One region of the Streptomyces sp. 8N706 genome, then DNA from elsewhere that is predicted to be linked to it. Evidence: riboswitches for the same ligand, from Rfam matches in the RefSeq annotation. Region 1 holds a riboswitch; the other holds the start of a gene.
What was found. A riboswitch is a leader RNA that binds a small molecule or an ion and turns the genes downstream of it on or off. The one in region 1 is predicted to bind thiamine pyrophosphate.
Positions count from the first base shown of each region.

Region 1 (4,377 bases):
CAGCGCCTGGGCGAGGGGCACCAGGAACCACGAGGCACGCAGATCCAGCGGCGGCTCGTCCAGCGCGATGAGGAAGCCGAAGCCGACGGTCACCGCGGAGGTGCCCAGCGGCAGCATCAGCAGCGCGTCGAACCCCCGGATCAGCCTCACGGCGCCTCCGGCGGCATGCGGGGCGCGGCCCTGCGGGTCGAGCACGGGCCCCGCGGCCCGGCGGGTTCCACCGCGGACGGCGGCGCGCCGCCCCCTGACGACGCCGCGGTCACTGCTCTCCCGCTCCCGCGCCGTCCCCGCTCTCCGCCCCGGCGCGCCCTCCGGCCCACCCGCGCGGGTCAGCGCCGCGGCCGCGAGCCCGCCCACCACCAGGGCGATCACGGTCGCCACCGCCGCGTACCGCAGCGAGTTCCAGACGGCCTGCAGCGGCGCGACGACGAAGGTCCCGCCGCCGGCGGCGGAGGACTCCAGAGCCCGGTAGAAGGCCAGTCCGTACCCGTCGGGCCCGGCGAGGGAGCGCTCCACCAGCACGCCCAACGGCACCACGATCAGCAGCGCGACCACGGCGAGCACGCTCCCGAGCAGGGCCCACTGTCCCGGTCCCCGCGGCCGCCGGGCGGTGGAGGCCGCGTCGACGAGCTTCAGGGCGGACTCCCGGCGCCGTACGGTCCACCCGTGCACGGCGAGGATGGCGGCCACGGCGGCGAACTGCACCAGCGTCAGAACGGCGGCCGTCGGAAGGTCCAGCAGCTGCGCGGTCTGCCGGTAGATCTCCACCTCCAGGGTGGAGTAGCGCGGGCCGCCGAGGATCTGGACGGCGCCGAAGGAGGTGAAGGTGAAGAGGAAGACCATCAGGGCGGCGGCGGCCACGGACGGGGCGAGCGCGGGCAGGGTGACCCGGCGCCATGCCGCGAACCGGCCGGCGCCGAGCACCCGGGCTGCCTCCTCCTGCCGAGGGTCGAGCTGGGACCACAGGCCGCCGACGGTGCGGACCACCACGGCGTAGTTGAAGAAGACGTGCGCGAGCAGGATCGCCCAGACCGTGGTGTCGAGCCGGACGCCCCAGAGCTGGTCCAGCATCCCGCCACGCCCCAGCAGCGCCAGGAACGCCGACCCGGCCACGACGGTCGGCAGGACGAACGGCACGACCACGACAGCCCGCAGCAGCTGCTTGCCGGGGAAGTCGAACCGGGCGAAGACGTATGCCCCGGGCAGCGCGATCGCCAGGGTCAGCCCGGTCGAGGCGGCCGCCTGCCACAGGGTGAACCACAGCACGTGCAGCAGCTCCGGTTCGGCGAGGACCTCGCCGATCCGGCCGGCCTGCCAGCGCCCGCCTTCCCGCAGGCCCCGCCCGACGATGGCGGCCACCGGATAGCCGAAGAAGACGCCGAAGAACGCGACGGGCACGGCCATCAGGGCAAGACGCACCACTGTCCCGGAGCCCGGCCGCCGCGCGTCGCGCCGACCGGGCCCGCGGAGCGCTCTTACCGCAGAACGAGCGAGGACCACTGCTCGACCCACTGCTCACGGTTGGCGGCGATCTTCTCCGGGGGCAGGGTCTCCGGGTGCTCGACCTTCACCCCGTACGTGGTGAACACCTCCGGCAGCTCGGCGCCCCGGAGCACCGGGTTGACGAACATCTGCAGCGGCACGTCCTCCTGGAAGCGCTCGCTGAGCAGGAAGTCGAGCAGCGCCTTGCCACCCTTCTCGTTCTTCGCCCCGTCCAGCAGTCCGGCGAACTCGACCTGCCGGAAGCAGGTACCGGTCGCGACGCCCGTCGGGGCCTTCTCGGGCCTCGGCTTCAGGTTCACCACCTCGGCGGACGGGCTGGAGGCGTAGGAGACGACGAGCGGCTTGTCGCCCTTGCCCTTGCCGCCGGCGGAGCCGGAGAAGCGGTCGTTGTAGGCCTGCTCCCAGCCGTCGACCACCTCGACGCCGTTGGCCTTCAGCTTCTTCCAGTAGCCCCGCCAGCCGTCGTCCCCGTACTTCGCGGCGGTGGCCAGCACGAACGCCAGTCCGGGGGAGGATGTGGCCGCGTTCTCGGTGACCAGCAGGTTCCTGTAGCGCGGCTTGACCAGGTCGTCGAAGGTACGCGGCGGGGCCAGCTTCTTGTCGGCGAAGTACTTCCGGTCGTAGTTGACGCAGATGTCCCCGGTGTCGACGGGAGTGACCCGGTGCCTGCCCGCGTCGAGCTGCACCTCGCGGTCCACCCGCGCCAGCCCCTTCGCCTCGTACGGCGTGAACAGATCCTTGTCGAGGGCGCGGGAGAGCAGTGTGTTGTCCACACCGAAGAAGACGTCCCCGCGGGGGTTGCCCTTGGAGAGGATCTCCTGGTTCACGGCCGCGCCCGCGTCACCGCCGCGCAGCACCTTCACCCGGTAGCCGGTCTTCCTGGTGAACTCCTTCAGCACCGCGTCCGAGGCGAGGAACGAGTCATGGCTGACGAGCGTGACGGTCTTCGACGCCGGACCGCCGCTCCCGGAACCACCCGACCCGCCGCAGGCGGCCAGCCCCGATATCCCGAGGGCCGCGGTGAGGGCGGTGGCGGTGACTCTGGTGGCGACGGCCTTGGTGGTGGTGTTCACTGAGTTTCCTCCTGGCTGCGTTCTCCGGGACCGGACCGGCTCCGGACCCCCGCCCAGGAAGAGACGCGGCCCCGCCCGGCGCCGTACGGAAACGGCTGCCCGGCGGGGCGCAACAGCATGAGTGGTGACCGAACTCCCTACGCCGGAATGACCCGGTTCAGGTTCGAGGGTCTGCGGCCTGACGATGCCGCACTCTCAGCGCTGTGGCGCTCCCCTGTCGGAATGTGCGTTTGTTCGATCACACACTAGCAACCGGCCCCGGCCCGGAACCCGGGACGGGTCGCTCAGCGTTCGGAGGCCGCCAGCTGACCGCAGGCCCCGTCGATCTCCTGGCCGCGGGTGTCCCGTACGGTCACGGGCACCCCGTGTGCCTCCAGCGCGGCCACGAACGCCTTCTCGTCCTCGGGCCGGGACGCCGTCCACTTCGAGCCCGGGGTGGGGTTGAGCGGGATGAGGTTGACGTGCACCCCGTGACCCTTGAGGAGACGGCCGAGCAGGTCCGCCCGCCATGCCTGGTCGTTGATGTCCCTGATCAGGGCGTACTCGATGGAGATCCGGCGGCCGGACCTCTCCGCGTACTCCCAGGCCGCGTCCAGGACCTCGCGGACCTTCCAGCGCGTGTTCACGGGCACCAGGGTGTCGCGGAGCTCGTCGTCGGGCGCGTGCAGGGAGACCGCGAGGCGGCACTTCAGGCCCTCGTCGGCGAACCGCAGCATCGCGGGCACGAGACCGACCGTCGAGACGGTGATCCCGCGCTGGGACAGGCCCAGCCCGTCGGGCTCGGGGTCGGTGAGGCGGCGGATCGCGCCGAGGACCCGGTTGTAGTTGGCCAGCGGCTCGCCCATGCCCATGAAGACGATATTGGACAGCCGTGCGGGCCCGCCGGCGATCTCCCCGTCGCGCAGGGCCCGCATACCGTCGACGATCTGGTGCACGATCTCGGCGGTCGACAGATTGCGGTCCAGCCCCGCCTGGCCGGTGGCGCAGAAGGGGCAGTTCATGCCGCAGCCCGCCTGGGAGGAGATGCACATGGTCACCCGGTCCGGGTAGCGCATCAGCACGGACTCGACGAGCGTGCCGTCGAAGAGCCGCCACAGGGTCTTACGCGTGGTGTCGGCGTCGCAGGAGAGGTGCCGCACCACGGACATCAGCTCGGGCAGCAGTTCGGCCGCCAGCTTCTCGCGGGCCGCCGCGGGGATATCCGTCCAGGCCGCCGGGTCGTCGGTGTAGCGGGCGAAGTAGTGACGCGACACCTGGCCGGCGCGGAAGGGCTTCTCTCCGATGGCGGCGACAGCCTCGCGGCGCTCGGCGGGGGTGAGGTCAGCAAGGTGCCGCGGGGGCTTCTTGGCTCCGCGCGGCACGGCGAAAGTGAGTTCTCCGGGTGCAGGCATGGTCCCCCCAGTGTCGCAGACGTACGAACGGGGCCCGCCAGGCGAATACGGCAGGCCCCGTTCCCGTACGAGACCGGCAACCGGTGATGCGTCTGCGCAGGTCAGCCGGGTCCGACAAAGATCACCAGAAGCAGCCACACCACCGGGGCGGTGGGGAGCAGCGAGTCCAGCCGGTCCATGATCCCGCCATGGCCCGGCAGCAGCTTGCCCATGTCCTTGATGCCGAGGTCACGCTTGATCATGGACTCGCCGAGGTCCCCGAGGGTGGCACTGGCAGCGACCGCGAGACCCAGCAGCAGCCCCTGCCACCAGCTGCCGCCGTCGATCAGGAACTCCAGACACAGCGCCCCGGCACCCATCGCGAAGGCCACCGCGCCGAGCAGTCCCTCACGGGTCTTGCCGGGGCTGAT
Region 1 covers NZ_JBQQBW010000069.1:26,635-31,011, forward strand. Annotated here, with positions in the region: gene ACTWQE_RS23085 (ABC transporter permease) at 1-1,404, opposite strand, end outside; gene ACTWQE_RS23090 (thiamine ABC transporter substrate-binding protein) at 1,476-2,576, opposite strand; TPP riboswitch at 2,693-2,802, opposite strand; gene rlmN (23S rRNA (adenine(2503)-C(2))-methyltransferase RlmN) at 2,861-3,967, opposite strand; gene ACTWQE_RS23100 (phosphatidate cytidylyltransferase) at 4,069-4,377, opposite strand, start outside.

Region 2 (4,377 bases), on a different contig from region 1:
TCACAGGGACAAGCCTGCCATCTCGGACTGACAGTCGGTAGCCGAGCGCGGCCGGACCAGTGCCGTGGCCGGGCGGGGCGGCACGGGGCCCGGGCGTCCCGATCGCCCCTGTGAGCGGGGTCCGGCAGCGGTCCTGCCCCGCCCCGCGCCCGCGGGAGTCCGGTCACGGGCTCCGGCGCGCCGCCGCCCCGCGCCGTGTCAGAGGACCGCCGATTTCAACGGCACCGAGGGATCCGCGGCACGCCGAGGATCGATCCGGGCTCCGCGTTCGATCAGCTTGCGGCCCTGCGCGAGATCGCGCGGCCGGCCGACCGCCAGCAGCGCGAGCAGGACACCGTCGCGCAGCCAGCACACCGACCAGGAGGCCCCTGTGGGGTCACCCCGCCACACCGTGCTGTCCGCGGCGGCGTGGTGCCCCGCGTACTGCACGAACCGGCCGAACTGCTCGGACCAGAAGTAGGGCACCGGGTCGTAGACCAGCCCCTCCGCCGCTCCCCCGACGATGTTGGCTGCCACCGTGCGGGGGCCCTGGAGGGCGTTGTCCCAGTGGTGGACGAGCAGTCGGTCGCCGTACCGGGCGGACGGGAAGGAGGCGCAGTCACCGACCGCGTAGACGTCCGGCGCGGAGGTGCGCAGCCGGTCGTCGGTCCGTACGGAGCCGTCCGGGGACAGTTCGACGCCCGAGCCCGCCAGCCAGTCGGTGGCGGGCCTCGCGCCGATGCCGACCACCACGGCGTCCGCGGGCAGCCGCGTGCCGTCCTCCAGCAGCACCGCGCCGGGCTCGACCGCCGCCACACGCGCGCCGGTGACCAGGCGGGCGCCGCTCTCGTCGTACCAGGCCCGCATGTACTCGGCGACCTCGGCGGGGAGGGCCCCCGCGAGGGGGCGGTCCGCGGCCTCGACGACGGTGACGGCGCAGCCCGCCTCGCGTGCGGCGGTGGCGAACTCGGCGCCGATCCAGCCCGCCCCGACCACGACGACCTCCCGTCGCGCCGCCAGTACGGGGCGCAGCGCCTCGGCGTCGTCGAGGGTGCGCAGCAGGTGTACGCCGGGAACGCCCTCACTGCCGGGCAGCGTGATGGGCGCGGCACCGGTGGCGAGGACGAGCCGGTCGTACGGCACGGGCCCGGCTCCGGTCTCCAGGAGGTGGTCCTCCGGGCGCAGGGATGTGACCTGGCGGCCGAGCAGGAGTTCGATGTCCAGCGCGGCGAAGTCGATGTCGAAGGCCGAGCCGTCTGCTTTGCCCAGCAGCACCGCCTTGGACAGCGGCGGGCGGTCGTACGGCTGGTGCGGCTCGGCGCCCAGGAGGGTGATGTCCCCGCTCCAGCCCCGCTCGCGCAGAGCGACCGCGGTCTGCACGCCCGCCATGCCCGCGCCGACGATGACGACCCGCTGCGCTGTCTGCTGCTTGTCCTCGCTCACACGATCACTCTAGGACGGTGGCAGGGGGGTGCCGCAGACCCGGGCAGCGAGATTTCTGACACAGCATCATGCGTGCTCTGCCAGGGAATACAGGGGCGCTTCAGGGCAGGATCTCCTCGACCGCACTGGTGCCGCTGCCTTCCCGCGACTCCCACTCCCAGCGCTCCTCCAGCCGGATGCGGCCGTCGGGCAGTTCCAGCACCGTGCTCTCGCAGTGGCCGGAGGAGGTGGCGCCGTCCCGCCCCAGCTGGACGTAGCGGAAGTCGAGCCGGTCGCCGTCGCGCGTCCCGACGAGATGGCCGTGGACGATGTCGCCGCCCGAGTACTCCGCCCAGATCCGGCCGCCGGCCTCGTGGTAGGCGAACCGGGTCCGGGTGCCGACCTGGCCGGGTGCCTGGTCGGTGACGGGGGCGAGGACAAGGCCGTTCAGCGACCGGGCCATGGGCCCCTCCTTACTGGTCCTTACTGGGCGGGTGTGCGGCACGTTAAGGTGACGACCGTAGAGCACTCGCGGGAGCCCGGACGGACCGGGCTGAGAGGGAGGCTGAGCGGCCTCCGACCGTACGAACCTGATCCGGGTCATGCCGGCGAAGGGAGGGGCTGGACGCCCATGCACGCGCCCGAAGACAGCACCGCTTCCGCGGGGACCGCGCACCGCACCTACGACGCCCTCGTCATCGGGGGCGGCATCATCGGCCTGGTCACGGCCTGGCGGGCGGCGCAGCGCGGGCTGCGTACCGCGATCGCCGACCCGGCGCCCGGCGGCGGCGCCGCCCAGGTCGCCGCGGGAATGCTGGCGGCCGTCACCGAACTCCACTACGGCGAGGAGACCCTGCTCGGTCTCAACCGCACCTCCGCTCACCGCTATCCGGCGTTCACGGCCGAGTTGGAGGAGGCGAGCGGCCAGGACACCGGCTATCGCGCCTGCGGCACCCTGGCCGTCGCCCTGGACGCCGACGACCGCGCCCACCTGCGAGAGCTCCATGCGCTCCAACTCCGGTACGGACTTGACTCGCAGTGGCTGTCGGGGCGCGAGTGCCGGCGTCTGGAGCCGTTGCTCGCTCCGTGCGTACGGGGCGGGCTGCGCGTCGACGGCGACCACCAGACCGACCCCCGCCGGCTCGCGGCGGCCCTCCTCGCGGCCTGTGAACGGGCGGGGGTGGTCCTGCACCGCGCCTGGGCCGAGCGGCTCCTGGTCCGGCGGGACCGGGCCGCGGGTGCGGTCCTCGACGACGGCACGGAACTCGCCGCTGGACAGGTCGTCCTCGCCGGGGGCAGCCGGAGCGGCCGGCTCGCCGGGGTCCCCGACGACGTACTGCCGCCCGTTCGCCCGGTCAAGGGCCAGATCCTGCGGCTGCGCGTCCCCGGGCGCATCGCGCCGTTCCTCTCCCGGACCGTACGGGCGGTGGTCCGCGGCGGGCACGTCTATCTCGTACCCCGCGAGAACGGCGAACTGGTGCTCGGGGCGACCAGCGAGGAGCTGGGCTGGGACACCACCGTCACCGCGGGCGGGGTGTACGAACTCCTGCGTGACGCCCATGAGCTGGTGCCCGGGATCACCGAACTCCCGCTCGTCGAGACCCGTGCCGGGCTGCGCCCCGGTTCGCCCGACAACGCGCCGCTGCTCGGGCCGACCGCGCTGCCCGGTCTGCACCTGGCGACCGGCCACCACCGCAACGGTGTGCTGCTCACCCCGGTGACCGGGGATGCCATGGCCGAACTCCTGGCCACCGGCGAACTCCCCGAGGAGGCACGCCCGTTCACCCCCCTGCGCTTCTCACCCGGCGGAGGGCCCGCCCCGGCCTCCGGCCCCGCCTCCACGAACACGCCCGCCTCCGACGCATCCGTACGGCAGGAGCAGCCCGCATGACCGTCTCCGTCAACGGCGAGCCCCGTGAGATCCCCGAGGGGACCACTCTGGACCGGATCGTCGCGGGTCTGACCACCGCACCCGTGGGTGTCGCCGCCGCACTCAACGAGACCGTCGTACCACGCGGCCAGTGGCCCACCACCCCGCTCGGCGACGGCGACCGCGTCGAGGTCCTCACCGCGGTCCAGGGAGGCTGAACGATGACCGGCACAGCGCCCCTGCGGGGAGCGGACACGGCCACCGACCCGCTCACCATCGGCGGTACCTCCTTCACCTCCCGGTTGATCATGGGAACGGGCGGCGCCCCGAGCCTCGACGTCCTGGAGCGTGCACTGATCGCCTCCGGTACCGAGCTGACCACCGTGGCGATGCGACGCCTCGACCCGACCGTGCACGGCTCGGTGCTGTCCGTGCTCGACAAGCTCGGCATCCGCGTCCTGCCGAACACCGCCGGCTGCTTCACCGCGGGTGAGGCCGTACTCACCGCGCGCCTCGCCCGGGAGGCCCTGGGCACCGACTGGATCAAGCTGGAGGTGGTCGCGGACGAGCGCATCCTGCTGCCCGATCCGGTCGAACTCCTGGACGCCGCCGAGGTCCTGGTCGACGACGGCTTCACGGTGCTGCCCTACACCAATGACGACCCCGTCCTGGCCCGGAAGCTCGAGGACGCCGGCTGCGCCGCGATCATGCCGCTGGGGTCGCCCATCGGCTCGGGTCTGGGCATCCGCAACCCGCACAATTTCCAGCTGATCACCGAGCACGCGCGCGTGCCCGTGATCCTCGACGCCGGGGCGGGCACCGCCTCGGACGCGGCCCTGGCGATGGAGCTGGGCTGTGCGGCGGTGATGCTCGCCTCGGCGGTCACCCGCGCCCAGGAGCCGGTGCTGATGGCCGGGGCGATGCGACACGCCGTCGAGGCGGGACGGCTGGCCCACCGGGCGGGCCGCATTCCGCGCCGCCACTTCGCCGAGGCGTCCTCACCGGCCGAGGGCCTGGCAGCCCTGGATCCCGAGCGCCCCGCCTTCCGGTAGCGGAACGGGAGAGCTCGCGTCCGCCACGGCCCGCCGCACGCGGCGTTCTCCCGG
Region 2 covers NZ_JBQQBW010000088.1:24,060-28,436, reverse strand. Annotated here, with positions in the region: gene ACTWQE_RS25920 (Rv2175c family DNA-binding protein) at 1-4, opposite strand, end outside; gene ACTWQE_RS25915 (NAD(P)/FAD-dependent oxidoreductase) at 199-1,368, opposite strand; gene ACTWQE_RS25910 (hypothetical protein) at 1,523-1,864, opposite strand; TPP riboswitch at 1,923-2,035, shown strand; gene thiO (glycine oxidase ThiO) at 2,033-3,292, shown strand; gene thiS (sulfur carrier protein ThiS) at 3,289-3,489, shown strand; gene ACTWQE_RS25895 (thiazole synthase) at 3,493-4,323, shown strand.
Region 2: it holds a riboswitch for thiamine pyrophosphate, as region 1 does, so the genes downstream of both, thiO (glycine oxidase ThiO) here and ACTWQE_RS23090 (thiamine ABC transporter substrate-binding protein) in region 1, are expected to answer to the same signal.